DNA from 2 places in the Mesorhizobium sp. 113-1-2 genome. Region 1 is predicted to be linked to the other one. Evidence: predicted binding sites of a transcription regulator. Region 1 holds the regulator's gene; the other holds the start of a gene.

What was found. The regulator PhoB, encoded in region 1, activates phosphate uptake and scavenging genes when phosphate is short. The targets are predictions, from matches to a motif close to TGTCATNNANCTGTCAT.
Region 2: a site for PhoB is predicted at 5,195-5,211, ahead of JN279_RS12750 (acid phosphatase). Genes of this name have one in related genera too.

What each region holds. Positions count from the first base shown of each region.
Region 1 is NZ_AP023242.1:1,592,278-1,608,094, forward strand. Features, by position in the region: gene JN279_RS07680 (hypothetical protein) at 1-170, shown strand, start outside; gene JN279_RS07685 (hypothetical protein) at 301-516, opposite strand; gene JN279_RS07690 (DUF2865 domain-containing protein) at 840-1,745, shown strand; gene JN279_RS07695 (hypothetical protein) at 1,873-2,109, shown strand; gene JN279_RS07700 (PAS domain-containing protein) at 2,703-6,890, shown strand; gene pstS (phosphate ABC transporter substrate-binding protein PstS) at 7,424-8,479, shown strand; gene pstC (phosphate ABC transporter permease subunit PstC) at 8,548-9,531, shown strand; gene pstA (phosphate ABC transporter permease PstA) at 9,535-10,386, shown strand; gene pstB (phosphate ABC transporter ATP-binding protein PstB) at 10,383-11,186, shown strand; gene phoU (phosphate signaling complex protein PhoU) at 11,212-11,919, shown strand; gene phoB (phosphate regulon transcriptional regulator PhoB) at 11,939-12,628, shown strand; gene JN279_RS07735 (ROK family protein) at 12,641-13,891, opposite strand; gene xylF (D-xylose ABC transporter substrate-binding protein) at 14,155-15,195, shown strand; gene JN279_RS07745 (sugar ABC transporter permease) at 15,341-15,817, shown strand, end outside.
Region 2 is NZ_AP023242.1:2,663,419-2,679,235, reverse strand. Features, by position in the region: gene JN279_RS12785 (DUF5131 family protein) at 1-69, opposite strand, end outside; gene corA (magnesium/cobalt transporter CorA) at 400-1,374, shown strand; gene JN279_RS12775 (MaoC family dehydratase) at 1,489-1,959, shown strand; gene JN279_RS12770 (MaoC family dehydratase) at 1,956-2,426, shown strand; gene JN279_RS12765 (adenine phosphoribosyltransferase) at 2,542-3,087, opposite strand; gene JN279_RS12760 (nuclear transport factor 2 family protein) at 3,161-3,721, opposite strand; gene JN279_RS12755 (hypothetical protein) at 3,826-4,323, shown strand; gene JN279_RS12750 (acid phosphatase) at 4,455-5,150, opposite strand; gene JN279_RS12745 (cytochrome c1) at 5,285-6,151, opposite strand; gene JN279_RS12740 (cytochrome b) at 6,179-7,480, opposite strand; gene petA (ubiquinol-cytochrome c reductase iron-sulfur subunit) at 7,498-8,058, opposite strand; gene JN279_RS12730 (cupin domain-containing protein) at 8,373-8,717, shown strand; gene JN279_RS12725 (DUF6665 family protein) at 8,721-9,032, opposite strand; gene JN279_RS12720 (GNAT family N-acetyltransferase) at 9,034-9,501, opposite strand; gene JN279_RS12715 (ABC transporter ATP-binding protein) at 9,506-11,389, opposite strand; gene JN279_RS12710 (ABC transporter ATP-binding protein) at 11,400-13,286, opposite strand; gene JN279_RS12705 (hypothetical protein) at 13,316-13,711, opposite strand; gene JN279_RS12700 (tRNA (cytidine(34)-2'-O)-methyltransferase) at 14,155-14,613, shown strand; gene soxR (redox-sensitive transcriptional activator SoxR) at 14,777-15,223, shown strand; gene JN279_RS12690 (hypothetical protein) at 15,220-15,477, opposite strand; gene hemF (oxygen-dependent coproporphyrinogen oxidase) at 15,649-15,817, shown strand, end outside.

The DNA of each region.
Region 1 (15,817 bases):
CACGGCCAACCGCCGCCAAGGTCGCCGGCGACGACAAGGCGCGGAAGGCGTTCATCGACGCGGCCATTGCCGCCGTCAAGAATTGCACGCCCCTGACTTTTTCACCGGCTTTGGCGCAAGGCATTGGCGGCAACGTCTTCACGTTGCAACTGGTTTCTCCGAAGAAATAGCTATCTTGCCGACCCCTTCCGCGAGAAAGGGAGGCAATTGACTGTATGTCCCTGACGTCCATGGGCGAGGGAAAGCTTTCGGACAGATTGCCTGGTAAGGCTTGCGCCTCCGCCAGGCCGGCTTCCATGCTCAATGGCTCAGGCGCCGAACCTCGGCATGCCGTGCCAGATCCGGTGTTTCGAACACGTAGTCGCTCCAGGCCGATTCCGGGATCTGTCCGGCCAGATAGCACTCAAGCAACAGGTTTTGCTCGGGATTGAGCGGTCGTGGCGCGCGCTCGTGATCCAGCCCGAGAGAATGGAAAATGTTTCTTGTCAGTTCCGATACCGTGAAGTGGATCGACATCTGCGTTCTCCTCTGCCCATCAACGCGGCAGTCAGGCGAAGGTTTCAAGGTCAGGTGCAGGTAACGCCGGATTGATCGTTCGCCCGAGCCTGTGGCCAAGCGATTTCGACAGCCGCCGGACTGGCCGCATTGTTTTCCGGTTCGTCTCAATCTTGAAATAAAAATGTAATATCGAATTTACAGGGGTCATTCTATTACAATAGATGAAGGTCTGTCTTAGGTCATAACTCTTATAGTATTAGATATAGCTCATTTAGTCGAAGATTACCAAAGTCGAAAGAATGTGATTCCGGTCCGTCAGCAACAAGGACAATGTCGTCCCGATGATCCGTATCTGGTCTCTCATGATGATCGCGCTGGTGACGGTGGTTGCCTCTGCGCTCGGTACGGCGTCTTCCTATGCGGATAGTTGCAGCGCGATCAGAGGTCAGTTGCTTTCTGGCGGCCGCGGTGGGGGCACGAGCCCCGAACTGGCGCAGCTGCGCCGCCAGCTTGCGGCGATCCAGGGCCTGGAAAGGCAACGCAGATGCACAGCGCAAAGCGCCACGGGCGGCTTCTTCAATGCGTGCGCCGACCTTGCCAGAAACCGCACGGAGGTGCAGCGCCAGATGGCGGCCGCATCCAATTCCGGCCGAGACATTTCGGGCCTGCAGGGGCGGTTCGCGGCGCTCGGCTGCACGTCCGGGGCGAAGGAGCGCCCGGCGCCGAAGACCCAGTCCGGCGGAGCGATCTATGCCGGCAATGCGATGCTGTTTTGCGTGCGCCTGTCGGATGGCTATTTCTTCCCCGCGCCAAAGTCGCAATTTACTGGCAGCGACGATGTCAAGGATATGGCCGATCAGTGCCGTTACATCTGCGATGATCCGGCCGTCGATCTCTACACGCTCAGTGATGCCAGTCTTGAAACCGAAAAGATGGTCGCGCTCGATACGCGCAAACCCTATACCGAACTGCCGTCGGCTTTCCGCTACCGCGACGATGCCAATTTCAAGGCCTGCGATGTCAAGCGCTACTACCAGCGCGTTGCCGAATTGCGAGCAAGGACGGTGACGCCGACAAACATGACCAACGCCGTCATTCCCCTGCCACAGCCAAAGCCGGATTTCAGCAACGTCGCGGCGATCCCGCAATCCGGCACAGAGACCGCGGGTGTCGCACAGCTGCGGTCGATCGCGGCCGGCAAGCGGCCGGTGCGCGTGGTCGGCCCGGCCTTCTTCCCGGCTGAATGACCGCCCCCTCTTTGCGCATCCATCGGATACAGGTCTTCAGTGATCTGTTTGGTGCAACCGGCCATAGGACCCCGTCTGGAACAGAGGGGCGCTCACGGCGTTGTGATCAACAGCCAGGAGAAACGCCATGGCCACGTTCAGGGAAATGCGGGTTCTGGAGATCGTCGGAGACGGCTCCCTGACCAGTGACGAGAAGATCGCCGAACTGCGTGAGATCGAATCCGAGGCGCGCGGCCTGCAGCGGGCCGCGTCGGAGAGTTCCATGGGCGATGATGACGGCTGGCAGGACGATCTGCGCCAGGTCCGCCTTGCGCTAGACAAGCTGGGCGCAAAGGAACCGAAGAAGGGCGCGGCATCGCTGTAGGGCCTGTCCTCTGTGAGGCTCCGGCGGGCCGCTTCCCTGAATTGCTCCTATCCGCAGACCATGCGAACCCGTTGGCCTGGCGCGCTCACGTTCCTGCATGCCAATTGCTTTTGCGAATCAGAGTCCGCGGGCGGGGGAGGCGGCGGCGAAATTCTCGTCTGGTGCCGTCTGTGCACGGCAGGCTTCAAAACCCTGCGGTCGGAAAATCGTGCGGGTGGCGGCTGCGGCGGCACTGGAAAGGCGCCGCTGTCGGCCGGCGGTGCGTAGTCGATATTGGGTGGCGGCCGGTCCCAGAAGCGCCTGGCGTCGAGCGGCCGCGGAATGATCACCGTGCCGTCATAGCTGCGCGAACAGCCACTGCCGAAAAGCAGCACCACGCCCAGCAAGAAAGGCCCTATCCGTCCGATCATAAGCAACACCCCTGCACGGGCTTATAACGCGGCCATGGTCTGCCCGACAACCGGACTGAATAACGCAGGAGGAACGCGGTGGTTGCGCCGTTAAGGTTAGCGGATCGTTAATGCTTCTCGGGCACATTCCGCCGACGAACCGCGGAGGGAGGGTTCGGCCTTGATTTTCGGGGTGGGGACAGCATGGCGGAAGCGGACGAAGCAATCGGCGCGCGCGGCAAGCGTGGGCCTGGCATGGCGGTGCATCGCGGCGATGCGTCACCATGCGCGGACATGGATTGCGCAGATATGGATTCGACCGACGCGCTTCGCCAACTGGTCGAGGCAGGCTCGGACTGGGTCTGGGAGACCGACGCCGAACTACGGTTCTCCTGGCTTTCCCCCACCTACCAGGCGGCCACCGGCATCGATCCGGCCGATGTGCTTGGCCGGTTCCGCTTCGATTTCCTCAGCCAGGTCCTGAAGGGCAACCACAGCGCGGCAGCGCATCTGGAAGATCTGCAGGCGCGCCGGCCGTTTCGCGACTTCGTCTACGAACTGAAGGGCGGCGGCGCCGACTGCCGCTGGGTGCTGACGTCAGGCTTCCCAAGGTTTGACAGCGAAGGGGAATTTGCCGGCTATCGCGGCATAGGCCGCAATGTCACGGCGCTGGCCAGCGCCTTCGAGACCGTGGAGCAGAACCCATTGTCGGGCAGCGAACCTGACCGCCATCTTGCCGATCTGGAACGGACGATGGACGCCATGCACATGGGCGTCGTGCTTCTCGATGCCAAGCTCGACACACTGATCGTCAACAGGGCCTACCGCGACCTGTCGAGGATTCCGGAGGATGCCGTGACCGTCGGCGCTCCGTTCAGCCAGTTGATGGAACTCAACCGCCGCAATGGCATCTATGGCGACATCGACGACCAGCCGTGGCAGCGCTACCTCGCCACCCGTATCGAGGAGATTCGCGCCGGCTCCGTCGCGCCACGCGAATTTGTCCATGCCAACGGCAGGACGATGATGTTCTCGGTGACGGCGCTGTCCGGTGGCAAGCGGCTATTGACCTACTATGAGGTCACCGAACTCAAGCGTCGCGATGCCGAGATCGAAAGCGCCAACGCCAAGATCGCCGAGACCTTCGTCAATCTGCGCACCATGGTCGACGAGATGCCGATTGGTGTTCTCGTCCTCGATGCCGATATGCGTGCCGAAGTCATCAATCGCGCCTTCTATGATTTCTGGAGGATCGATCCCAGCCGCGCCGGCATCGGCTCAGCCTTCCGCGAGCTGATGGAAGCCAGCCGCGGCATCGACCCTTACGGCGCCGATGACATTGCCTGGCAACGTCACACCGCCGAGCGCGAAGCCGAAATCAGGGCCGGCGTCGCCGGCTCCGGACAATTGCCGCACAATGACGGGCGCACGCTTGTCGCATCGCTGGCACCGCTGCCTGGCGGCAAGCGGCTCATTTCCTATGTCGACGTCACCGACATGAAGGGCCGCGAGACCGAGGCACAGGATGCGCGCAAGCATCTCGCCAGCGTGCTGGAATCGCTGCCGGCCGGCGTCATCATCTACGACCGCGACGACAAGTTCGTCTTCGCCAACCGCAAGCTGCAGGACTCGCTGCCGGCGCTGAAGCCCGTCTGGCAGCCCGGCTGTAGCTTCCGCGAGGCGCTCGAGTTCGGCCATGCGGTCGGCTATTTCCGCTCGTGTGGCGATCCCGAGCTCGACAAGCTTTACGACGTCGACACCGAACGCTGGGCCGACGGCGTGCTGGCGCGCTACCATCTGCCAAATTCGTCCTACGAGCGCCTCAATGCCGATGGGCGCTGGTACCAAGTCTACGACATGCGCACCGAGGACGGCACGTTTATCGGCGTGCGCGTCGACATCACCGACATCAAGAGCCGCGAGGCGGCGCTGCGCGACTCGATGCGCCAGATCGATCTTTTCCGGCATGTCATGGACGAGCTGCCGGTGGCCGCCTTCATCAAGGCGCAGGATCTGAGCATCGAATTCGTCAACAAGGCCTGGTGCGCGATTACGGGCCTTGCCAAGGAAGACGTCATCGGCCGGACCGACCGCGAGCTGTTCGGCACGCAAGACGCGGAAAGCTACAGCCATGACGACACCGAGGTCGTCGTAACCGGCAAGGGCCTCGAGGTCGAGGAGCCCGTCACCCATCGCGACGGTACGGTGCGGCAGTTGATGACGCGCAAGAGCCGCCTGGTGGCCATTGACGGATCGGTGCATCTGGTCGGCTCCAGCACCGACATCACCGACGTCAAGGCACGCGAGCGGGCTCTGGAAGAGAGCATGCGCGAGAACGAGGTGTTCCGCAGCCTGATCGACAATGTACCGGTGTCGATCTACGCCAAGCGCTCCGACCTCAGGCAGTTCTATGTCAACAAGGGCTGGTGCGATCTGACCGGTCTCAGCAGGGAAGATGCGATCGGCAAGACCGACATCGAGATCTTCGGGCCGGATGGCGAGGCTTTCGTGGCCGGCGACCTGGCGGTGCTGCGCACCGGCGACACCCAGGAGATCGAGGAGACGGTGCGGCTTGCCGACGGCAGCGTCAGGCATCAGTTCGCGCGCAAGGGCGCGATGATCGCGTCGGACGGTTCGCTCTACCTGATCGGATCGACCACCGACATCACCGAGCTGAAGATGCGCGAGGCGGAACTCAGCGAGGCGCGCCAGCGCGCCGTGCTCGCCGACCGCGCCAAGTCGGAATTCCTCGCCAATATGAGCCATGAGATCCGCACGCCGATGAACGGTGTGCTGGGCATGGCGGAACTTCTGGCCAAATCCAATCTCGATACGAAGCAGAAGACGTTCACCGACATCATCGTCAAGTCGGGCAACGCACTCCTGACAATCATCAACGACATCCTGGATTTCTCCAAGATCGATGCCGGCCAGATGGTGCTCGATCCGGCGCCCTTCAACCTTGCCGAGGCGATCGAGGATGTGGCGACGCTGGTGTCGACGCGGGCCAAGGAAAAGGACCTCGAACTCATCGTGCGCGTCGAGCCGAGGCTCGAAAGCCTGTTCATCGGCGATGTCGGGCGCATAAGGCAGATCGTCACCAACCTGCTCGGCAATGCGGTGAAATTCACCGATGAAGGCCATGTGCTGGTCGACGTGACCGGCGAGCGGGTGCCGACCGGAACCAGGCTGACGATCTCGGTCACCGACACCGGTATCGGCATCCCCGAGGAAAAACTGAAACTGGTGTTTGAAAAATTCAGTCAGGTTGATACCTCCTCGACACGGCGGCACGAGGGCACCGGGCTGGGCCTTGCCATCACCTCACGGCTGGTCGAATTGATGGGCGGCGAGATCGGCGTCGAGAGCGCCGAGGGCAAGGGCTCGACCTTCTGGTTCACCGTGACGCTGCCCAGGGCGGGACAGCAGAACGGGCAGCGCATCATGCCGGTGGACGTGACGGGCTCACGCGTGCTGATCGTCGACGACAATGCCGTCAACCGGGCCATCCTGACTGAGCAGATGACCTCGTGGACGTTCGATTCCTGTGCGGCCGAAAGCGGCGCCGAGGGTCTCAAGGTGCTGATCGCGGCTGCCGCCTATGGCGTGCCCGTCGATTGCGTCGTTCTCGACTACCAGATGCCCGAGATGAGCGGCGCCGAAATGGCGCGCATCGTGCGCAACACCGAAGGCCTTGCCGACACGCCGATCATCATGTTGACCTCGGTCGACCAATCGCTCGCCAACACCAGCTACCGCGATCTCGGCATCGACGCCCAGCTGATCAAGCCGGCGCGCTCCTCCGTGCTTCTGGAGACGCTGGTGGCGACCATACAGCGCCATCGCCACACCACGGACGGTCCGGTCCAGCAGCTTGCGACCGAGAGGCTCGATGCTCCCCAGCGGCCGCCGGCGGCGCTGTCTGAGCAACGCGCGCAATTGCAGCCGCCGCCGGTTCGCCCGAGGCTGCCTGCCTCCGGCGGTGGCGGGCACAGGCTGGATATACTCGTGGCCGAGGACAATGAGGTGAACCAGATGGTCTTCACCCAGATCCTCGGCGAGACCGGGTATGGTTTCGAGATAGTCGGCAATGGTCGCAAGGCGCTCGACGCCTTCGGCAAGCTCAATCCGTGCATGATCCTGATGGACGTTTCGATGCCGGAGATGAGCGGGCTCGAGGCGACGGCCGCGATCCGCCAACTGGAGCAGGAAACCGGCACGCATGTGCCGATTGTCGGCGTCACCGCGCATGCGCTCAAGGGCGATCGCGAACGCTGCCTGGAGGCGGGCATGGACGATTATCTGCCCAAGCCGATCAGCCCCAGGGCCTTGCTGGAGAAAGTCGAGCGCTGGCTCGGCGCCGGCCGCCAGGTCCAGCGCAACGCGGGATAGCACCCGCGTCGCCCGGTCCCAAGGATCGGAAGAGGCAAGCCGAGGGAATCAATCGCCGATTTGCTGCTACCCCTGCGTGCAATGCCTATGGTGCGATCGCACCATACCAAAGGCGGCGCCGAGCCGGAACAATAGCAAAATCGAATTCCGCCCTTGCAGTTACGGGCGGGAGCAGCGACCGCCGGCAAGAGACAGCGTCAACCTACCCCAACGGACCTGTTTTTGGCGATGGCCCGGCCACGACACGCTCTGGCCTTGAGCAACGCGCTCCCGTCCGGATTTTCTTCACCTGGGAAAGCCCCGCCGAATCCGGCGGCGGCTGCAGCCGGCGGATGGCTCAAGCCCCTGATTCCCGCGGCAAACTCGGATCGGGCCGCAACCGCCCGACGCCGCCTCCTTTTCGAGTGCCGGCGACGCGTTACCGGGCTGACATGAAACTGTCATGCGACTGTAATAATCCAAGTCTATTGGCCTCAGCGGGCGCTGGTTAGGAATGGCGCCGAGAGACCATCTTCCGAACAGGAGCAGGCCACATGAGACATTTCATCCGCTCAGCGGTCGTTGCGATTGCAATGGCTACAGCGTCTACCTTCACCCTTTCCGCAGCAATGGCAGCTGACCTTTCCGGCGCCGGCTCGACCTTCATCTATCCGGTGTTCGCCAAGTGGGCCGACACCTACAAGAAGGATACCGGCATCGGCCTCAACTACCAGTCGATCGGCTCCGGCGGCGGCATCAAGCAGGTCATCGCCAAGACCGTGACCTTCGGCGCCACCGACAAGCCGATGTCCGACGCCGATCTGGAAAAGAACGGCCTCGTGCAGTTCCCGATGGTGATGGGCGGCATCGTGCCGATCGTCAACCTCACCGGCGTCAAGCCGGGCGAACTCGTTCTCGACGGCAAGACCCTCGCCCAGATCTATCTCGGCGCCATCACCACCTGGGACGATGCCGCGATCAAGGCGCTGAACCCCAGCCTCACCCTGCCGTCGACCGCGATCGCCGTCGTGCATCGCTCGGACGGCTCGGGCACCACCTTCAACTTCACCAACTATCTGGTGAAGCTCTCGCCGGACTGGAAGGACAAGGTCGGTTCGGACAGCGCCGTCGAATGGCCGACGGGCGTCGGCGCCAAGGGCAGCGAAGGCGTTGCCAACACCGTCAAGCAGACCGACGGCGGTATCGGTTACGTCGAATACGCCTATGCCAAGCAGAACAACCTGTCCTACTCCAAGATGCTGAATGCAGCCGGCAAGGTCGTCGAGCCGTCGCTCGAATCTTTCGGCGCTGCCGCTTCGAATGCCGACTTCAAGACTGCCAAGAACTTCAACGTCATCATCACCAACGAGCCTGGCGACACCACCTGGCCGATCGCTGCCTCCACCTGGGTTCTGATCCACAAGGCTCCGGATGATGCCGCTGCCACCGGCGAAGCGCTGAAGTTCTTTGCCTGGGCCTACAAGGACGGCAAGGAAACCGCCAAGGCGCTCGACTACGTCTCGATCCCCGACAGCGTCGTCGACCTGATCAAGGCTTCGTGGAAGGCCGACATCCAGGCCGACGGCAAGCCCGTCTACGCCGGCGAGTAATATCCTCCGAAGGAGCGCCGCGCCCGCGGCGCTCCTTTTCCCATCAACTTGAAAGAGCCGAGCTTGACATGAGCGCTGTCCAGGAAGCCTTGCCAGCCGTTAGAGGTTCGCGCGACGCCACCGTTCGACGGTTCGCGCTGACCGATTCGATCTTCCACGGAATGACCCGCGCCGCAGCCATATTGGTTCTGGTCCTGCTCGGTGGTGTTGCGATCTCGCTGGTAGCCGGTTCCTGGCAAGCTCTGTCGACCTTCGGCTTCTCTTTCCTGACCAGCGAAAGCTGGAATCCGGTGACCGAGAAGTTCGGCGCGCTGGCGCCGATCTACGGCACCATCATCACCTCGGCCATCGCCATCCTGATCGCCGTGCCGCTCGGCATCGGCATCGCCATCTTCCTCACCGAGCTTTGCCCGCGCCCGCTGCGGCGCCCGATCGGCATGGCGGTTGAATTGCTGGCCGGCATCCCTTCGATCATCTACGGTATCTGGGGCCTGTTCGTGCTGGCGCCGTTCCTGCAGACGACGGTGCAGCCTTTCATCATCAGCGTCTTCCACGGCATTCCGGGCCTCAACAGCCTGTTCGCCGGCCCTCCTTACGGTATCGGCCTGCTGACCTCGGCGATGATCCTGGCCATCATGATCCTGCCTTTCATCACCTCGATCACCAAGGACGTCTTCGATACGGTGCCGTCGGTGCTCAAGGAATCGGCCTATGGCATCGGCTGCACGACCTGGGAAGTCACGCGCCGGGTCGTCATTCCCTACACGCGCATCGGCATCATGGGCGGCGTCATGCTCGCGCTCGGCCGTGCGCTCGGCGAAACCATGGCGGTGACCTTCGTCATCGGCAACGCGCACCGCATCTCGACATCGCTGTTTGCGCCGGCAACGACGATCTCGGCGACCATCGCCAACGAATTCACCGAAGCGGTCGGCGATCTCTACACCTCCTCGCTGGTGGCGCTCGGCCTGATCCTGTTCGTCATCACCTTCCTGATCCTTGCCATCGCCCGCTACATGCTGATGCGCATTGACGCCCGCACCGGAGCCTGACCGATGTCGACAGCCGCATCGCTTCACCTGAGCCGCAAGCGCAAGAATGGCGTGATGATGACGCTGTGCGTCGTCGCCGCCGGCATCGGCCTTGCCTGGCTGGCGCTGATCCTCGGCGCCCTGCTCTACAAGGGCCTCGCCGGCGTGTCCCTCTCGGTCTTCACGGAAATGACGCCACCGCCCGGCGATGCCGGCGGCCTGCTCAACGCCATCTATGGCAGCATCGTGATGACCATCATCGGCATCATCGTCGGCACGCCGATCGGTGTGCTGGCCGGCACCTATATGGCGGAATATGGCCGCTTCTCGAAGCTCACCACCGTGGTTCGCTTCATCAACGACATCCTTTTGTCGGCGCCGTCGATTATCATCGGCCTGTTCGTCTATGAGCTGATGGTGCGGCCAATGGGGCATTTCTCGGCGATCGCCGGTGCCGTAGCACTTGCCATCCTGGTCATCCCGGTCGTGGTGCGCACCACAGAGGACATGCTCAATCTGGTGCCCAACGCCCTGCGCGAAGCCGGCACCGCGATCGGCGCACCGCGCTGGGTGGTCATCCGCTCGGTTGCCTACCGCGCGGCACTTTCCGGCATCGTCACCGGCATATTGCTGGCGATCGCGCGCATCTCCGGCGAGACCGCACCGCTTCTTTTCACGGCGCTGAACAATCAGTTCTGGTCGAGCAATCTCAACGCGCCGATGGCCAGCCTGCCTGTCACCATCTTCCAGTTCGCTCTCAGCCCTTACGAGGAATGGCAGCAGCTGGCCTGGACCGGTGCACTCATCATCACACTGACGGTTCTCGCGCTCAGCATCTTTGCGCGCAGCCTGACCGGACGCAGAGAGGACAAATGAGCCAGATGTTGTCTCCAGACATGACGATCGCCGCCGAGGCGGTGGCCAAGGCCAAGATCGAGGTCAAGAACCTCAACTTCTACTATGGCCAGTCGAAGGCCCTGAAGGATATCACGCTGTCGCTGCCCGAGCGCAGCGTCACCGCCTTCATCGGCCCTTCGGGCTGCGGAAAGTCGACGCTGCTGCGCGTCTTCAACCGCATCTATGAGCTCTATCCCAAGCAGACCGCCGAGGGCCAGGTGCTGCTCGACGGCCAGAACGTTCTCGACCGCTCGCAGGACCTCAATCTGCTGCGCACCAAGATCGGCATGGTGTTCCAGAAGCCGACGCCGTTCCCGATGTCGATCTACGAGAACATCGCTTTCGGCGTCAGGCTCTATGAGAAGATCAGCAAGGCCGAGATGGACGGCCGTGTCGAGCAGGCGCTGAAGCGCGCGGCACTGTGGACCGAGGTCAAGGACAAGCTCAACGCCAGCGGCCTCAGCCTGTCGGGCGGCCAGCAGCAACGGCTGTGCATCGCCCGCACCGTGGCGGTGAAGCCGGAAGTCATCCTGCTCGACGAGCCGGCCTCGGCGCTCGACCCGCTCTCGACCGCCAAGATCGAGGAGCTGATCGACGAGTTGCAAGCCGACTACACGATCGTCATCGTCACCCACAACATGCAGCAGGCGGCGCGCGTGTCGAAGCAGACCGCCTTCATGTATCTGGGCGAACTGGTCGAGTTCGACAAAACCGAGAAGATCTTCACGTCGCCTCGCGAGAAGCGCACGCAAGACTACATCACCGGCCGCTTCGGCTGATCGCACGCATACGAGGACCAGGATCATGGCCGAACACACAGTCGCAGCCTTCGACGAGGATCTCGGACAGATCAGCAGGCTGATCAGCGACATGGGCGACCTCGCCGGCTCGATGGTCGGCGGCGCCACCAAGGCACTGCTGAATTCCGACAATGCGCTGGCCCAGCGCGTGGTCTCCGACGACGCGATCATGGACGCGCGCCAGCGCGAACTCGACGACCGTGCCATCACGCTGATCGCCAAGCGCCAACCGATGGCCGACGATCTGCGTCATGTCGTCGGCTCGATCCGCATGGCCGGCGACCTCGAACGCATCGGCGACCTTGCCAAGAACATCGCCAAGCGCGTCGGCACCGTCGGCCTCAGCGCCACACCGCGCGACCTGTCGCATTCCATCGACGCCATGGCGCAGCTGGTGCTGATCCAGGTGCAGGGCGTGATCGAGGAGTATGCGGCGCGCGATGCCGCCGCACTGGCGAAGTTGCGCGCCGACGACGAACGTATCGACGTCAAATACACCTCCGTCTTCCGTGAACTGCTGACCTATATGATGGAGGACCCGCGCAACATCACGGCCTGCACGCATCTGTTGTTCTGCGCCAAGAATCTCGAACGCATCGGTGACCACGTGACCAACATCGCCGAGAATGCGTACTATGTCCTGACCGGCACGCAGCTGCCCGCCAATCGTCCAAAACAGGACGAGACGGCGATGTCAGCGCCGGCGGCCTGAGCGCAGGGGTAACCAGTCGATGATCGCGCCACGCATCATGGTGGTGGAGGATGAGGAGCCGCTTGGGGTGCTGCTCCGCTACAATCTGGAATCCGAAGGCTACCAGGTCGAGGTGGTGCCGCGCGGCGACGAAGCCGAAATCCGGCTGCAGGAGAACGTGCCCGACCTTCTGGTGCTCGACTGGATGGTGCCTGCGGTGTCCGGCATTGAACTCTGCCGGCGCCTGCGAATGCGGCCCGAGACCGAGCGGCTGCCGATCATCATGCTGACCGCGCGGGGCGAAGAAAGCGACCGTGTACGTGGACTTTCCACCGGCGCCGACGACTATCTGGTCAAGCCGTTTTCGACGCCGGAATTCATGGCAAGAGTCAAGGCGCTGCTGCGCCGCGCCAAGCCGGAAGTGCTGTCCAGCGTGCTCAAGGTCGGCGACATCGTGCTCGACCGCGAATCGCACCGGGTCTATCGCAAGAAGAGCGAGATACGGCTTGGGCCGACCGAGTTCCGCCTGCTCGAATTCATGATGCGCCATCCCGGCCGCGTGTTCTCGCGCAGCCAGCTGCTCGACAATGTCTGGGGCGAGACGATCTACATCGACGAGCGCACCGTCGACGTGCATGTCGGCCGCCTGCGCAAGGCGGTCAACAATGGCCGCATGCCGGACGTTATCCGCACCATTCGCGGGGCGGGCTACGCGATCCGCGAGGATTGAGCGTAACCTGATTCAGGCTACGTTTTTCTTTACGGCAAGGCCTGATTTCGCCTGCACGCCCGGCGCGAAAATCTCCTGGTCGACGAAGGTCAGCGCGCGCATGGCGCAACCTTCGCGGATTAGCGGCAGTTCGTTCGGTTCGGTGTCGAAGGAAATCGATTTCGAGTGCTGGCCGCCGGCGGTCTGCGCGATCGCCTCGCGCAATGCCGGCTCGATCAGGTCGAAGGCGGCGGCGCTGACGCCGACCATGGCGACGGGCGCGGGATCGATCAGCGCGAACAGGCTGCCGAGGCCATAGCCCAATGCCTCGCCGGCCTTGCGATAGGCTTCTCGCTCAGGCCCGTCTCTTTCCCGTGCGGTGGCGGCGAGTGCCCGCATCTGTGCGTCGCTGACGTCGGCGACCGGCTCGGTGTCCTCGCCAAGCTGCCTGGCGTTGCGCCAGATGGCGTAGTTGCCGGCATAGGCCTCGACGCAGCCGCGGCGTCCGCAGCGGCAGAGCGCGCCGCCGGGCCGATGGATCATGTGACCGAACTCGCCGCCCGAGGAATGGGTGCCGGTGAACAGCTCGCCCTTCAGCACCAGGCCCATGCCGATGCCGTGCGAAAGCAGGATGGCGATGAAGTCGTCGCGATAGCGCTCGGGATCGCGCCAGCGCAGCGCCACCGCCATCATGTTGCAGTCGTTTTCCATGGTGGCGGGGATGCCGAACTCGGCCTCGAGTATGTCGGCGAAGGCGATGTTGGTCTGCGGCGTGATCGGCGACCACAGCATCGCCCGGGCCTCGGTGTCGGTGATGCCCTGGATCGCCAGCGCGATGCGGGCGACGCTGCGCACGTCGATATCGGGATCCTCGAGGCGCCGCCGCACGATGGCGACGCATTCGCCGATCAGCGCTTCGCGCGACATGGTCAGCGTGTCCAGCCGGCGCTGTTCCTCCGAGACCACCTGGCCGGCATAGTCGATGACGGCGACGGACAGGAAATTCAGCGACAGCACCACGGTCATGACGGCCGCGGCCTCCGGGTTGAGGCCGAGGCCGACCTGCGGCCTGCCGCGCTTCAGCGAGCCGGCCTCGCTCGGCTTGCCTTCGGCCAGGATGCCTTCACCGATCAGATCGGAGGAAATCGCCGATATGGTCGAATGGCTGAGGCCGGTGGTCGCGGCGATCTCGGTGCGCGAGGGCCGGCCGGCCCGGCGCACGGCCGCAATCACCATGGCGCGGTTGCGCCGGCGCAGATCGTCGTGACGGATTCCGACCGACATGTTTTCCCACATCCTCCCCGGTCGCCGCGGTTCCTCGAACGCCGCATGCGACACGGTCAAATACTGGCAGAAGCGGCCCGTCCTGTCATTTATTTATTCCGAGGCTCGAAAAAAATTCGCGGGGACATCAAAATCCATCAGAATCGTTGTTGACAGCGTTCCGGTGTTGGATCAGTGTTTTTTCGAGGCTCGAAAAAATAGGGCCTCTGTGCCGGCCTTAGGGCCAGTTTGGTCGCGCCATACGCGGCGCAGGGAGGAATATCATGAAGAGATTCACAGCCGCCATCCTGGCGGGTGTCGCCATGTCGCTGACGCTTGCGTCGGTCGCGCAGGCGAAGGACAAGGTCATCGGCGTTTCGTGGTCCAACTTCCAGGAAGAGCGCTGGAAGACTGACGAGGCCGCGATGAAGAAGGCGATAGAGGCCGCCGGCGACAAGTACATTTCCGCCGACGCACAGTCCAATCCCGGCAAGCAGCTTACCGATGTCGAGAGCCTCATCTCGCAGGGCGCCAATTCGTTGATCATCCTGGCGCAGGACGCCTCGGCCATCGGCCCGGCCGTGCAGAAGGCGTTGGACGAAGGCATTCCGGTCGTCGGCTATGACCGCCTGATCGAGAATAAGGACGTCTTCTACCTGACCTTCGACAACAAGGAAGTCGGCCGCTTGCAGGCTGCTGCGGTGTTCAAGGCCAAGCCGGAAGGCAATTATGTCTTCATCAAGGGCTCGGGCGCCGATCCGAACGCCGATTTCCTGTTCTCGGGCTCGATGGAAGTGCTCAAGGCGGCCATCGACAGCGGCAAGATCAAGAATGTCGGTGAGGCCTATACGGACGGCTGGCTGCCCGCCAACGCCCAGAAGAACATGGAACAGTTCCTGACCGCCAACGACAACAAGGTCGACGCGGTCGTCGCGGCCAATGACGGTACCGCCGGCGGCGTCGTCGCAGCGTTGACGGCGCAAGGTCTCGCCGGCACCGTGCCGGTGTCGGGCCAGGACGGCGACCATGCCGCGCTGAACCGCATCGCGCTCGGCACCCAGACCGTGTCGGTGTGGAAGGACGCGCGCGAACTCGGCAAGAACGCCGCCGAGATCGCTTCGCAGCTGGCCGACGGCAAGAAGATGACCGACATCGCCGGTGTCAAGGACTTCACGACGCCTGGCGGCAACACCGTCAAGTCGCTGTTCCTGACCCCGGTCGCCATCACCAAGGACAATCTCAACGTCGTCATCGACGCCGGCTGGATCAAGAAGGACGAAGTCTGCGCGGGCGTCGCCGCCGGCAGCGTCGCGGCCTGCAACTAAACGGCGCAATACTGTTCGATATCGACGCCGCGGCCCATAAGCCGCGGCGTTTCTCAAGGGGCTTCCCGCTTCAAATGACTGCGGAAAGCAAATAGCATCCATGTTCCGGCATCCGCGCCAGACGGTAAACCGGTGGGAGGATAGCATGACCGACACGACCTCTAATCAACCGGTCGGCAGCACGGCGGCGGACAAGGCGCGTGCATCCGAACTCAGCGCCGTTGGACGGTTCCTCAAGGCTACAGAACTCGACACGCGCATGCTTGGCATGGTCGGTGCGCTGCTGGTCATCTGGGTCGGCATCCACATCCTGTCGGGTGGGCTTTTCCTGACGCCGCGCAATCTGTGGAACCTGTCGGTGCAGACTTCTTCGGTCGCGATCATGGCGACCGGCATGGTGCTGGTCATCGTCATGCGCAACATCGACCTCTCGGTCGGATCCGTCGAAGGCGTGATCGGCATGATCATGGGTGTGGCGCAGGCTGAATTCCTCATCCGCGTCATCGGTTTCCAGCTTGGAAATCCCTGGCTCTGGATCATCGCGCTGACGGCCGGCGTGGTGCTTGGTCTCCTGATCGGTGCATTCCAGGGCTTCATCATCGCCTATATGGAGGTTCCGGCC
Region 2 (15,817 bases), 1.1 Mb from region 1:
AGTGAGAATTGTGCAGCCGGCGACCGGGTTCCAGGTCGCATCTGTCCATTCGATTGATGTTTCGGCCATCACTTCACCTTCCGTGTTGATGGAAGAGTGGCATAGACATTGTAAACGTCACTATAAAATATACCCTAGGAATTTGTTCACAACGAGACTTTGAGTTGGCTGTATCACGCCGATCTCGGACGGGATAGACCACGTCCTGCTGCAGCACCGATACCAGCCTCTCGACGAGTTTTTCTGAGCAACTGGGAGCCATCCGTCGGGCCGTCACTTGTCTTGATTTTGTCATGGCACAGGTCTAAGCGGCTGGCACACGGTCGCGCACACGACGAAGAGCCGTGCAATCCGACACGACGCGCAATCCGTACGCACCTTCGCAGGGGAGATCTGGCGATGATCAAGGCATTTGTCGTGGACAATGATCGCCTGCGTGTCGTCGACGACCTGCTGGCGGATGGCGATCGGGTCGTCTGGGCCGACCTCATCAGTCCGACCAAGGAGGAAGAGGCCACCATCGAAAGCTGGCTCGGCGTCGCCATCCCGACCCGCGAGGAGATGGAGGAGATCGAGATTTCCAGCCGCCTCTATATCGAGGACGGCGCCTACTTCATGACCGCCACTTTGCCGGCCCAGACCGAGGTCGACGACCCCCTGATGTCGCCGGTCACCTTCGCTCTTGCCGGCAACAGGCTGATCACCATTCGCTATCATGAACCGAAGGCCTTCAAGACCTTCCCGCTGCGCGCCGAGAAGGTGGCGACAGGCTGCACCAGCGGCGACACCATCCTGATCGGCCTCCTGGAAGCGATCGTCGACCGCCTTGCCGACATACTCGAACGCGCCGGCCGCGACATCGAGGGGATCTCGCGCGATATCTTCGAAGCACGTTCGACCAAAGTGTCGAAGCGCAACCGCGACTTCCAGGAACTCCTGAAAGCCATCGGCCGCAAGGAGGACATCGCCTCCTCGATCCGCGACAGCCTGATCTCCCTGCAGCGCCTTGCCGGCTTCCTCGCCCATGTCGCGACCCAGACCAAGATGAGCAAGGACGTCCGCGCCCGCATCAAGACCTTGTCGCGCGATGTGCTGTCGCTTGCCGACCACGCCACCTTCCTGTCGCAGAAGATCTCCTTCCTGCTCGACGCCACGCTGGGCATGATCTCGATCGAGCAGAACGCCATCATCAAGATCTTCTCGGTCGCCGCCGTCATCTTCCTGCCGCCGACGCTGGTCGCCTCGATCTACGGCATGAATTTCGACGTCATTCCCGAGCTGAAATGGCAGCTCGGCTATCCCTTCGCCATCGGCCTGATGATCCTGTCGGCGATCCTGCCCTTCTGGTATTTCCGCCGCCGCGGCTGGCTCTGAGCGCAGCCGCCCCGCCTGCTGCCTCAGGCTGGCTCACCAGAAAGGACTTGACCAAAACGCTGCCGGCCTGCATCCGGGTTGCCCGATCTCTGGGGATTTAACCGGATTGCCGACATGACCGGAAAAACATGGGCCTATGAGGATTTCGTCGAGGGTGCCTCGTTCGACCTCGGCACCAAACAGGTAAGCGCGGCCGAGATCATCGAATTCGCCAGCGAATTCGATGCCCAGCCGATGCATCTCGACGAGGAAGCCGGCAAGGCCAGCATTCTGGGCGGCCTGTCGGCCTCGGGCTGGCACACCTGCGCCATGTTCATGCGCATGCTGTGCGATGCCTTCCTTTTGGACTCCACCTGCCAAGGCGCGCCCGGCGTCGATCAGGTCAGGTGGAAGAAACCGGTCCTGGCCGGCGATACGCTCAGAGGCAAGCTGGTTGTCCTGGCCAAACGCCTCTCGAAATCGAAGCCGCAACTCGGCTTCGTCACCATGCGCAGCGAGCTGGTCAACCAGCGTGGCGAAAGCGTTTTCGAGCTCGAGAATTCCGTCATGTTCCTGACGCGTGATGCCGCGGGGAATGCCGCATGACCCTGGATGAATTCTTCCGCATCGGCATCACGATGACGCTGGGCTCGCACACATTCGAAGCCGAGGCGATCAAGGCGTTCGCGCGCAAATACGACCCGCAGATCTTCCATATCGACGAGGAAGCCGCGAAGAAGAGCGTGCTCGGCGGGCTCTGCGCCTCCGGCTGGCACACCGCCGCCACCTGGATGAAGCTCAACCTCGAAGCGAGCATGGATGCCGAGGGCGCCAACTGGAACGGCCCCGGCCCGGTCCCGGAATTCGGCCCCTCGCCTGGTTTCAAGAATCTGAAGTGGCTGAAGCCGGTCTTGGCCGGCGAGACTGTAACCTTCAGCCGCACCGCGCTGTCCCACCGCCCCATCGCCTCGCGCCCCGGCTGGCGAATGCTGTCGCTGCGCGCCGAAGCTTTCGATTCGGCCGGCGACAAGGTGCTGGAGTTCGACAGCGCCGTGCTGGTGAAGGTGGAGTGAGTAGCCGGTTCGCGTAACCGAATTCATCGTGCCAGTGGCACGATGAAAGGCCGACGAACGCCGGGACGCTGCGAAGCAGCGGGGACCCGGCCGGGCGGTTGTGATCAAGCGCCCCTCAATGCCCCTCAAACCCGATCAGCGTCCTGACCGGCACGCCAAGCGCCTCCAGCCTGGCACGCCCACCCAGATCCGGCAGGTCGATGACGAAGCAGGCGGCAAGGATATCGGCGCCGATCTGGCGTAGCAGCCTGACCGCCGCTTCCGCCGTGCCGCCGGTGGCGATCAGATCGTCGACCAGGATCACCTTTTCACCGGGGGCAACGCCGTCCTTGTGCATCTCCATCTCGTCCAGCCCGTATTCCAGGCTGTAGGCGACGCGCACCGTCTCGTAGGGCAGTTTGCCCTTCTTGCGGATCGGCACGAAACCGGCCGAGAGCTGATGAGCGACGGCGCCGCCAAGGATGAACCCGCGCGCCTCGATGCCGGCGATCTTGTCGACCTTCTGCCCGGCATAGGGATGCACCAGCTCGTCGATGGCGCGGCGGAAGGCGCGCGCATTGCCGAGCAGCGTGGTGATGTCGCGAAACAGGATGCCGGGCTTCGGATAGTCCGGAATGGTGCGGATCGCCGCCAGCAGCGTGTCTTCGAGCGAAGGTTTCATAAGGCGGCTCCGGATGATCCAGCTGGGCAAATGCGAACGGCGCAGGGACCAAACCCGACGCGACCGACAACGGCTAGCGCGATGTGACGCCCGAGACAAGCGCATCCGGCAAAGGATTGGCCTCGCTCGCTTTGTCCCATGCCTGCGCGACGATCTTCCACTGCCCTTCACTTTTCACCAGCAACAGCATTTCCATGGACCGGCTGGTCTCGGCACTGTTCTCGATCATCTCCGCCGTGACCGCCGCGATCGCGATGTTTCCGAAGACGCAGATGTCGGTGCCGAGCACGGTCTCCTGAAGCGACCGCAGTGAGGTGTCGGACAGGCCGCGCATCCGCTCGACGAAATCGGCGACGCTGGTGCGCCTTGCCGGGCGGGCTGCCGGATAGAGGCTGGCGCCGTCCAGGAAATCGCCCGCGAAATCATCCCACCTTGGGGCGATAGTCTCATCCCAGCTAAGGCTGGCAAACTGCCTGTCGATGATGGCCCGTATCATGTCCTCGTCCGTACCCATCCCGTTCGCCATGATCCGCTCCTTCCGTTCGCCTCCCTGCACCGGAGATTGACACGCGGCACTTGTCCGATCGAATTGCAGCCCAATGAGCTTCATAACCCGTCCGATCTCGATCCGCATCTGTTTGAGCGCCGCGCTATGCCAAAGGACGGGTTGCCGAACGCTCGCATAGGGGTAAAAAGGGGCGCCTGAAGCATCCCTTCCGGTCGAACCATGGTCGCTGCATGACCTATCTTCTGCGGAAAATGCCGACCGTCATCATGGCAACCTCGCTCTTGAGCTGGGCGCCGGTAGCCGTCTCCGCTGCCGAGCGGGCCAGTTGGACGGTCGTGCTGCGCCCGGCAGATTTCGTGGTCGGCGACGCGCTTGGACAATTGCATACGCGTCGACAATGGATGACTGGATTCGACGAACGGTCCGGCGCGTTCGAGATCGCTCTGCGCAAGAAGGCAATCGCGATTTCGGCGCCGCGCTGTCGGATGGACTATCTGATTTTGACGATCCCCTTTTATTACCCTGAAAATCCGAAGCAGGCATCCGTCCGCGAGCGTCGCGCAGTCTATGATGCTCTCGTCGCACTGCAGACGAAGGGCAAAGGCAGCGCAACCGTTGGCGTTGAAGCGCCTGAGCCTCTCGCTCGCAGGGGTAAACGAGGTATCGAGCTTCTTGCCTGCAACCTGTATTTTGCCTTTCCAATATCGGTGCAAGTGTCGACGCAGTGAGCTGTTGCCGGCTTTAGTCTCCTGGAGCCGGCTGCGCGAGAACGAAGACAAACCGACGCCCCGGCTGGCGCGCGCAGCGAGCACCCAAAGCGCGTCGCGTGAATCCGCTTCGACGCGACGCGCTTTGGGACTTACATGCCGAGGTCAGAACGAAGCTCGGCCCTGGCCACTTCGTACTCGGCCTTGAAGTCGTCCCGGTTGAGCAGGACAGCGGCAATGACGCTGCCGGAAATCTTGCCCATCTCCACGTCGGACGCATAGTGGATGCCGCCAACCTCGCGGTTGTGGGCGTATTCGGCCGCGCGCGCCATGATCTCCGCGCGCTTCTCCGGAACCATGTCGGCCAGGATGATGCCCATCATGGTGCCGACAGTGGCATGACCCGACGGCCAGGAGCCGGAACTCGACAGCTTGACCGCGGGCTTGACGAGATCACTGAGCTGGTGCGGACGCGGGCGCTTCCAGACATCCTTGGCCGGATCGACGACAGCGCCTTCGGTCTCGACCACGCGATCGAAGAAGGCGCTGAACTTCGGCAGCCTCTCCTTGGTGAAATTCGGACCCATCACATTGGCGAAGCGCCAGACATTCTCCTCGGAATCGGCAACGGCGTTGGCCACCATCTCGGGCGTGCGCGTCACCTGCAGCGCCAGCACCTCGCCGAGTTCGGCCTTGGTCTGCGCCGAATCGTTGGCCGGCGGCGGCGGCAGGATCATCGTCAGGTCGATATCCTTGTTGGTCACGAAGGGTTTCGCGTCTTCGGCCTGGGCGGCCGAGCCGATGACCAGCAGCAGCAGACCAGCCGCCAGCGATGCGTATTTCTTCATGGGTGCGATCCTTCGTTGGGAATGACGCAGGATCGCCGCCTGCCGTGACGGCCATGTGACATCACCGCCTCCGGAAATGCGAAAAGGGCGCCTTAAGGCGCCCTTTCGTAATCCTGTGCAGCCCCTCGGCGCGGTTAGTGCGCCACGCCTTCCCACACCTTGCGCTTCACGAGGTAGACCAGCGCACCGAACACCAGGAGGAAAAACAGCACGTTGACGCCGGTATGCTTGCGGGCCTCCATGTGCGGCTCGGCCGCCCACATCAGGAAGGCAGCCACGTCGCGGGAATACTGGTCGACCGTCTGCGGCGCGCCGTCATCATAGGTCACCTGGCCGTCGGAGAGCGGCTTGGGCATTTTCAGCGACACGCCGGACATGAAGTAAGGGTTGTAGTGCGTGCCCTCGGGGATGACCATGCCGGCCGGCGGCGTCTGGTCGTAGCCGGTCAGCAGCGAATGGATATAGTCGGGACCGCCGGCATCATACTGGGTGAAGATGTCGAAGACGAATTGCGGAAAGCCGCGCTCGACGCCGCGCGCCTTGGCCAGCAGCGACATGTCCGGCGGTGCCGCGCCGCCATTGGCGGCCGCGGCGGCCTCTACATTGGCGAATGGCGCCGGGAAATAGTCCGATGGCTTGCCGGGACGGTCGAACATCTCGCCGGCATCGTTGGGGCCGTCATGGATGGTGTAGGTGGCCGCCAGCGACTTGATCTGCGCATCCGAATAGCCAAGGCCCGTTGGCCCCTCGAGCGTGCGGAACGCCACCATATTCATCGAATGGCAGGCCGAGCAGACTTCCTTGTAGACCTTCAGGCCGCGCTGCAGCTGGCCCTTGTCATAGGTGCCGAACGGGCCGGTGAAGCTCCAGCTCATCTCCTTCGGCTCGTTGATCGGGAAATGCGTCGGCGCTGCCGCGTTGTGCGCCTCTTCGGCCGCGAAGGCGGCGGTGCCGGCGGCCACAAGGCCGACCAGCGCCAGCGAGGTGAGAATCTTTTTCATGCCAAATCCCCTTAGATTCTCTACCGCTCAGCCCTTGGTCTCTGGCGCGGCCGCGGCGCCCGCCGGATGCCCGCTGCCACCCTTGTTCTTTTCGAGCACCGCCTCGGTGATCGAATTCGGCAGCCTGCGCGGCGTCTCGATCAGGCCAAGCACCGGCAGCGCGACCAGGAAAAAGGCGAAGTAGAACAACGTCGCCATCTGCGCCATGAACACGTAGCTGCCTTCCGCCGGCTGCGAGCCCAGCCAGCCGAGCAGGATGGCGTCGGCCACGAACAGCCAGAAGAACAGCTTGTACCAGGGCCGGTAGACCGCCGAGCGCACCTTGGAGGTGTCGAGCCACGGCACCAGGAACAGCATGACGATGGCGCCGAACATGCACAGCACGCCGCCGAGCTTGGAGTTGATCGGCCCGATGTTGAAGGTGATGGCGCGCAGGATCGCGTAGAACGGCAGGAAGTACCATTCCGGCACGATGTGGGCCGGAGTCTTCAACGGATTGGCGACGATGTAATTGTCGGCATGGCCGAGATAGTTCGGCAGGAAGAAGATGAAATAGGCGAAGATGAACAGGAACACGATCATACCGAACGCGTCCTTGATGGTCGCGTAAGGGGTGAAGGCGACGGTGTCGGTCTTCGACTTGACCTCGATGCCGGTCGGGTTGCTCTGGCCTGTCACGTGCAGCGCCCAGACGTGCAGCACGACGACGCCGGCAATCATGAACGGCAGGAGATAGTGCAGCGAAAAGAAGCGGTTCAGCGTCGGGTTGTCGACGGCAAAACCGCCGAGCAGCAGCTGCTGGATCCACTCGCCGACCAGCGGAATGGCGCTGAAGAAGCCGGTGATGACGGTGGCGCCCCAGAAGCTCATCTGTCCCCATGGCAGCACGTAGCCCATGAAGCCGGTCGCCATCATCAAGAGGTAGATGATGCAGCCGAGGATCCACAGCAGCTCGCGCGGCGCCTTGTAGGAGCCGTAATAGAGGCCACGGAAGATATGGAGATAGACGGCGATGAAGAAGAACGACGCGCCGTTGGCATGCATGTAGCGCAACAGCCAGCCGGAATTCACGTCGCGCATGATCTTCTCGACCGAACCGAAGGCGAGATTGGTGTCGGCCGTATAGTGCATGGCCAGCACGATGCCGGTCAGGATCTGCGAAACCAGCATGATCGCCAAGATGCCGCCGAACGTCCACATGTAGTTGAGGTTGCGCGGCACCGGATAGGCGACGAAGCTGTCATAGACCAGCCTGGGCAGCGGCATGCGGGCGTCGAACCAGCGTTCGATACCGGTTTTGGGCGTGTAGGTCGAGTGTCCCTCGCTCATCGAAATATCCCCCTGCCTCAACCGATAAGGATCTTGGTATCGGAAATGAATTTGAATACCGGCACAGCCATGTTCTCGGGCGCCGGGCCTTTGCGGATGCGGCCGGCGGTATCGTATTGCGAACCATGGCACGGGCAGAACCAGCCGCCGAAATCGCCTTCCTGGCCGAGCGGAATGCAGCCCAGATGCGTGCAGACCTGAACCATCACCATCCAGGCTTCCTTGCCGGGCGTGGTGCGGTTGGCGTCGGTCGCCGGCGCGTCGGACGGCAGATTGGCATTGCGGGCGATCGGATCCTTGAGATCGGAAAGGTTGACGGCCTCGCCGTCCTTCATTTCCTTTTCGGTGCGGTTGCGCACCACGACCGGCTTGCCGCGCCACTTGACGATCAGCGACATGCCCGGCGTCAGCGAGGCGACATCGACTTCGACCGAGGCGAGCGCCAGCGTCGAGGCATCGGGGCGCATCTGGTCGATGAACGGCCAGGCGACGGCACCGGCGCCGACCACGGCGGCCATGCCCGTGGCGACATAAAGAAAATCTCGACGATTGGGATCGTGGATGTCGGTTGCGCTCACGGGTGCCTGATCCTTTCGCCTCTTCCGCGCCGGTGGCCGAGCCTTGTTCCCCGCTCAATCACGCCAACCCGACAGCGCATGGCGAACAGGCTAGCGAATTCCTCCGGCATTTGGACTTCGGTTTATGCGTGAAGCCCGTTTTTGTCCAGACGGGTCAAGGCACAAGGGCAGATTGTCGCGGGGACAAAATCTCCTATTGCCCGGCGGGACGGCGAACCGCCGCAATAGGCGGCTAAACAACCGGGAAACAACCGCAAATCCAAGGCCCCGGCTTGCCTCGACAGAGGGCGCCGGTGTGATCTATCTTCCCAGGCATGGCACACGTCATCGATCGTGAGGAATGGGCTGTTCGCTCCGACCACTGGAAGGGCGAACTGCAATGCGGCGCCTACGGTTCCAACTCCTGCCTGATCTTCAACTACCTGCCTGATGAAGGCGGCGGCCCGCGGCTGCACGCCCACCCTTACGCGGAGATCTTCATCATCCGCCAAGGCACCGGGCTGTTCACCGTCGGCGACAAGGAAATCGAGGCTTCCGCCGGCCAGATCGTCATCGTCCCGCCCCACACGCCGCACAAATTCACCAATCTCGGCCCGGGTCCGCTGGAAACGACCGACATTCACGAGAACGGCACGTTCATCACAAAGTGGCTGGAGTAATCCCTATTTGGCGCCAAGCCTGACCAGCACGGCCCTTGGGATGTCGTACTCGCGGATGACGCCATCGTGCTTGCGCAAGCCGCACAACTCGCGTTGGATGAAATAGCCGTGCACCGCCTCGGCGGCTTCCTTGAGAAGCTTGGGACGCAACTGCTCGTCGCCATTGGCGCGCAACCTGGCCAGCGTTTCTTCCACGCGCTGTCCGGCGCGGCCGAGGGCCGCCGCCTTCTCGGCCAGGATCTCGTGGCCAAGCGCGTCGAAGGCCGCTTCGGCCGCCGAAGAGCCGGCAAGATGAGATGGCGGACGCAAGGACATTTCAGCCCCCTTTTTCGAACGACATGCGATGCGTGACGAATTCTTCACCCAACACCGGCTGAAAGCCAAGCCGTTCGTAGAAAACGAAGGCTTCCGGCGGCGCACGGGTGTTCAACACGGTGAAATAGCGGCGTGCGCGATCGATGACGGTCTCGACCAGCATGCGGCCAAGGCCGGCGCGGCGGTGAGGCGCGCCGACGAACAGGTGCCGCACCCGGCCCTGGTCCCTGCCCTCGGCATAAGGATCGATGTTCAGCCCGCACACACCGGCGAGCTCGCGGCCATGCCATGCCCCGAACAACGCCTCGCCCCGTTTCAGGAACTTGTTGCGGCCGCTCGCCCAGCCGTCCGCCAGGCGCACCAGCATCCAGTAGCCTTCCAGCCGGCTCTCATCCTTCAGCCTGTCGAAGGCCGGCGTGGTTGGCCGGAGCCGCTTGAGCACATAGCCGACTTCTGGCATCTCACCCATGCGCCTACTCCGCCGGCCGCGTCTCTTCGAGCACGCTTTCCTCGTGATACAGGAAGCCGCCCGACTGCCGCTTCCACAGCCGCGCATAGAGTCCGTCGAGCGCCACCAACTCGTCATGCGTGCCTTGCTCGACGATTCGCCCGCCGTCCAGCACCACCAGGCGGTCGAGCGCGGCGATCGTCGACAGCCGGTGGGCGATGGCGATCACCGTCTTGTTCTCCATCAGCCGCGTCAGATTCTCCTGGATCGCTGCCTCGATGTCGGAATCGAGTGCCGAGGTCGCCTCGTCGAGGATCAGGATCGGCGCGTCCTTGAGGAAGACACGGGCGATCGCCACGCGCTGGCGCTGGCCACCCGACAGTTTCACGCCGCGCTCGCCGACAAACGCCTCGTAGCCGGCACGATCCCTGTTGTCGCGCAGGCCCAGGATGAAGTCGTGCGCCTCGGCCTTCTTGGCCGCCACGATCACCTCGGCGTCGGTCGCATCGGGCATTCCGAGCTTGATGTTGTCGCGCAGCGACCGGTGGAACAGGGCGGTGTCCTGGCTGACGACGCCGATATTGGCGCGCAGCGAATTCTGCGTGACCTGGGCAACGCTCTGGCCATCGATGGTGATCGACCCGCCTTCCAGGTCGTAGAGCCGCAGGATCAGATTGGCGAGCGTCGTCTTGCCCGCGCCCGATGGTCCGACCAACCCGACCTTCTCGCCCGGCTTGACGACGAGGTCGATGCCGTTCAGCACGCCGAACCCTTTGCCGTAGTGGAACTCGACGCCCTTCACGTCGATACGTCCGCCGGCAACGACAAGCTCCCTGGCGTCGGGCGCGTCGGTGAGGCCGAGCGGCTGCGAGATCAGCGCCTTGGAGTTTTCCAGCACGCCGAGATTTCGCAAAATGCCGTTGAGCTGCATCATCAGCCGGCCGAGCAGCATGTTGAGCCGCAACACCAGCGACAGGGTGAAGGCGACCGCGCCGACGGTGATCGAGCCCTCGACCCAGAGATAGACGGCAAAACAGCCGATCGCCGTGATCATGATACCCGACAGCGTCGTCAGCGCCATGCGCACGCCGGTGAGCTGGCGGGTGAAGGGGCGTAGCGCGTCGAGATAGATGTCGAAGCCGTTCCTGATGTAGCGGTCGTCGCCGTCCGCCGAGAACAGTTTCAACGTCTGCACATTGGAATAGGAATCGACGATGCGGCCATTGATCATCGAGCCCGCCTCGGCCGTCGCTTCGGCGTGCTTTCGGATCGCCGGCACATAGAGCCTGGCCAGCCCGCCAAAAGCCACGATCCAGACCACCACCAGCGCCGCCAGTCTGAGATCGAGCCCGGCGACCAGCGCCAGCGTCGTCACCGTATAGACGATCATGAACCAGACGACCTCGATGAAGCTTTCCATCAGGTCGCCGGTCGCTTGCCCCGCCTGCCAGACCTTGGTCGCGATGCGGCCGGCGAAATCGTTCTGGAAGAAGGCGTAGGATTGGCGCGACACGTGCCGGTGCGCCTGCCAGCGCACCAGATTGTAGAAGCCTGGCGTGATCGTTTGTTCGTCGACCAGCGCCGAGAGGCCGACGACGACGGTGCGAATAACCAGCACCACCGCGATCATGAACACCAGCTCCGGGCCGGCGGCGGTCCACAGCGCATGCCAGCTGCGTTCGCCGGGAAGCTGGTCGAGGATGTCGACCAGCCGCCCGACGAAGTAGAACAGGCCTGCTTCGACCAGTGGCGCGATGCCGCCGATGACAAGCATGGCGAAGAAGGCGAACTTCGCCTGGCCGACATAGTGCCAGAGAAACCCGCCAACGCTGGACGGTGGCCGAAGATTCGCCGGCTCCCTGAACGGAAAGACCCAGTTCTCGAACCAGCGATAGACGGCTGTCATCATGCGGCGGCCATCATTCTGCGGCTTGCCCCTTCGCGATCACGTCGTTGGCGATATCGGCCGGGATGTCCTCGAACAGGAACCCGCCCGACTGGCGCTGCCAGAGCTGCGCGTAGAGCCCGCCCTTGGCGACCAGTTCGTCGTGCGAACCTTCCTCGATGACCCGACCCTGGTCCATCACCACAAGCCTGTCCATCGCCGCGATGGTCGACAGCCGGTGGGCAATGGCGATGACGGTCTTGCCCTGCATGAGCTTGTAGAGATTCTCCTGGATGGCCGCTTCGGCTTCGGAATCCAGCGCCGACGTCGCCTCGTCAAGGATAAGTATCGGTGCATCCTTCAACATTACGCGAGCAATGGCGATGCGTTGCCGCTGGCCGCCGGACAATTTGACGCCGCGGTCACCGACATAAGCGTCGAACCCCTTGCGGCCTTTGTGGTCCGCGAGGCCGCCAATGAAGTCCAGCGCCTCGGCCCGCCGCGCCGCCTCGACAAGCATCTCTTCTGATGCATCGGGCCGGCCGTAGAGGATGTTCTCGCGCACCGAACGATGCAGCAGCGAGGTGTCCTGCGTGACCATGCCGATCTGGGCCCGCAGAGAATCCTGCTTCACGCCGGCGATCTCCTGTCCGTCGATCAGGATCCGGCCGCCTTCCAGGTCATAGAAGCGCAGGAGCAGATTGACCAGTGTCGACTTGCCGGCGCCCGAGCGGCCGACAATGCCGACCTTCTCGCCCGGCTTCACCGCCAGCGACAGGCTTTCGATCACGCCTTTCTGCTTGCCGTAGTGGAAGCGGATGTCCTCGAAGCGGATCTCACCCCTGGCAACGCTGATCTCCTTCGCATCCGGCCTGTCTTCGACCAGGCGCGGCAGCGAGATCGAGGCGATGCCGTCCTGCACCGTGCCGATGTTCTCGAACAGGCCCGACATTTCCCACATGATCCACTGCGACATGCCCCACATTCTGAGAACCAGGCCGATGACCACGGCGACCGCGCCGATCGTCACCACTTGCCCCATCCACAGCCATAGCGAGATGGCGGTGACAGAGAACAGCAGCAGCGCGTTCAGGATATAGAGCGAACCAAAAAGCACCGTTACCAGCCGCATCGACCGATAGACCGTGTCGAGGAAGCCCATCATGCCTTCCCGGGCGAAGGTAGCCTCGCGCTTGGCATGACTGAACAGCTTGACCGTCTGGATGTTGGAGTAGCTGTCGACGACGCGGCCGGTCATGACCGAGCGCGCATTGGCCTGCTCCTCGCCGACCTTGCCCAGGCGCGGGATGAAATAGCGCAGCAACAGGATGTAGCCGACCAGCCAGACGCCGAGCGGCGCGGCCAGCCGCCAGTCGGCCGAACCGACGATGAACAGCATGCCGAGGAAATAGACGATGACGTAGTTGAGCACGTCGATCACCTTGATGACGCATTCGCGCACGGCGAGTGCGGTCTGCATCAGCTTGGTGGCGATGCGGCCGGCGAACTCGTCCTGGTAGAAGCTCATCGATTGCTTGAGCAGGTAGCGATGCACCTGCCAGCGGATGCGCATGGGATAGTTGCCCATCAGCGTCTGCTGGTTGAGCAGCGAATGCAGCCACACCGTGCCCGGCAGCGCGAACAGCACGATGAAGGCCATCGCGGCGAGCTTCCAGCCTTCCGTCTGCAGGAAGGTCTCGCGGTTCTGTGCCGACAGCCAGTCGACGATGCGGCCAAGGAAGCCGAACATCCACACTTCCGCGATGGCGATGGCCGTCACCAGCACCGCATCGACAAGGATATAGGGCCAGGCGCCGCGCGTATAATGCAGGCAGAAGGCGACCAGCGTCTTGGGCGGCTCGACCGGTTCCGCTGCCGGGAACGGATCGAGCCTTCTTTCAAACCAGTTAAACAACAACATGGGTCATGCTCATTAAATCTGTTTTCCGCTTACGCGGCTTGGCGACGTCCGAAGTCCCCGGGCCTTGTGGCGCCGAGGGCCGACGGTCCGGAATCATCCGGACCGTCGGCCCTGCTTCGCGCAATATAGGGGTTCGCGGGCTTTTCGCCGACAGGCTCGCTTGCCGATCCTGACGGCGCGGTGTCGACAAGCCGGATTTTCGCACCCGGCCGGATCAGCCGGATGATCCGGCGCACCAGCGAAGGCCGGCTCGGATCGGGCACCGCGCGCGAAAAATCGACATCCGGCAGCATGCCGCGATGCGGGCGGCGACGGACTTCGGCATGGACCGCCGACGAATAGGTGTCGCCGATCAGCAGCGCCCAGGTCGGCAGCCGGTGGATATGCAGGCTCCTCGAGCCAGGTATTCTGTAGGGATCGAACATCGGTCCGTCCTCCGTATGAAAATAGAGATGGAAAGGCGAAGCAACGTCGTCCGCCGGCATTCGGCCGGAGGCGCGGATTGCGTCTGTCTGGACACGGCGAGCGTCAGTCCAGGCATGCTCAGTTCGGGCGTTCAGCCCTTTTGACTTTTTGAAAAACATCGCAGGATTCCTTCGAGAGCCGAAAAGGTGTTTCGGCGGGAATCGGTGCGATCAAGTCTTAGAGAGTCAGGAGAATTGTCGTACCGAAACCGCCGGCAGGCAGGTAAGCCCACGAGAGGGGCGCTGGATGTGCATGGTCATCATGAGTTTCCCCTCCATCGGTTCGGGTTGACAATGCTGGCCGTATACCCGACTTCGCAAAAAATGGCCACCCGCAGGTCCAGGAATTTCCAAAACCGGGAAGCCCCTGTGGCCGATCTGCCACTTATTAGAAGGACGCGGAAATGAACTGTCGTCTCCGCATCGCGCTCTACCAGCCGGACATTGCCGGCAATACCGGGACAATCCTGCGCTTCGCCGCTTGCCTCGGCCTTGGCGTCGATATCATCGAACCGGCCGGCTTTCCGCTTTCCGACAAGGCGCTCAAGCGCGCCGGCATGGACTACCTCGAAATGGCCGCCCTGACCCGGCACATTGACTGGAACGCCTTCGAGGATTGGCGCAAGAAGGACGGGCGCCGGCTGGTGCTTCTGTCGACCAAGGCGACACCCCCCTACACCAGCTTCAGTTTCGCGGACGGCGACATCCTCCTGTTCGGCCGCGAATCCGCAGGCGTGCCGGATGCGGTCCATCAGGCGGCGGATGCGCGGCTGACCATCCCGATGCAAGGTGCGGCGCGCAGCATCAATGTCGCGCTCTCCGTCGCCATGGTGGCGGGTGAAGCCATCCGGCAGCTCGGATAGAATCCGCGGCCCATCGGCGACGCCACCCTTGCCATTGCTGACGGCAGTGGTTTCTCCAGCCATTCTCACCCAGGCGCACATCGCCCTCTCCTGTCATTTGCCCTACCAACATTTCTTCGCTACAAGCTCAACTTAACTTGAGGTCAAGCGGAAAAAATGGGAAATGGCTCCAGTAACGGAATTGACAGTCGGCCAAGTGGCCATGCGCAGCGGCGTCGCGGTGTCGGCACTGCATTTCTATGAGGCGCGCGGGTTGATCCGCAGCCACCGCACGTCAGGTAACCAGCGCCGCTACGGCCGCGACGTGCTGCGGCGGGTGGCGATCATCAAGGTCGCCCAGGAGGTCGGCATCTCGCTCGCGGAAATCGGCCAGGCATTGGCATCCCTGCCCGAAGGCCGCACGCCGACGCGCGACGACTGGAACCTGCTGTCGACCGCCTGGCGCGACGGGCTCGACCACAAGATCGCCCAGCTGAAGAAACTGCGCGACGGGCTGACCGACTGCATCGGTTGCGGCTGCATGTCGATCGACAAATGCCCGCTCAGGAACAAGGGCGACCGGCTGGCCAGGGAGGGTACGGGAGCGAGGCGACTGTTGGTAGAATCCTAATCTGCCGCCGGCAACCGCCTGATGGTGAATTCGATCAAATCGCCCGGCCGCTCGAACCAGCTTTCGATCTCGGTCCAGTAGGCCTGTTTGGGAAAGCGCTCGAACCATTCCTTGGCCTTGAGGCGCGCATCGGAGCGCGGCAGCACGAAGGTTTCGCGCAGGAAGCCGTCGCGCGGCATGCGCGCGCGTTCGGCCCGGCTCTGGTCGAGCCTTTTTTTCAGGCCATCCAGCGGCGGTCTTGCCGGGGTGCGCACGAAACAACTCCTTGCACCTGGCACATGACCCCGAAACCGGAACCCGAGTTTCGGAAAGGATCATGCGCGAAAGCAAAGTGACTTGACCCTGTTCCCTAAGAGATTAGGGATCGCGCCGGCAAAAGACGAGTCATTTGTAGGGGCGGGCCGCCCCGCAACCGGAGACGGCACTTGGAACGACCTGAAATACCGGCTGGCCTGCCCGCCGACATCGAAGAGAAGAAGATGAAGGCGCGTTTGTGGTTCGAGGCGCTGCGCGAACGCATCTGCAGTTCCTTCGAGCAGATCGAGCAGGATCTCCAAGGGCCCCTGGCCTCGTGGTCGCCGGGCCGGTTCGAAA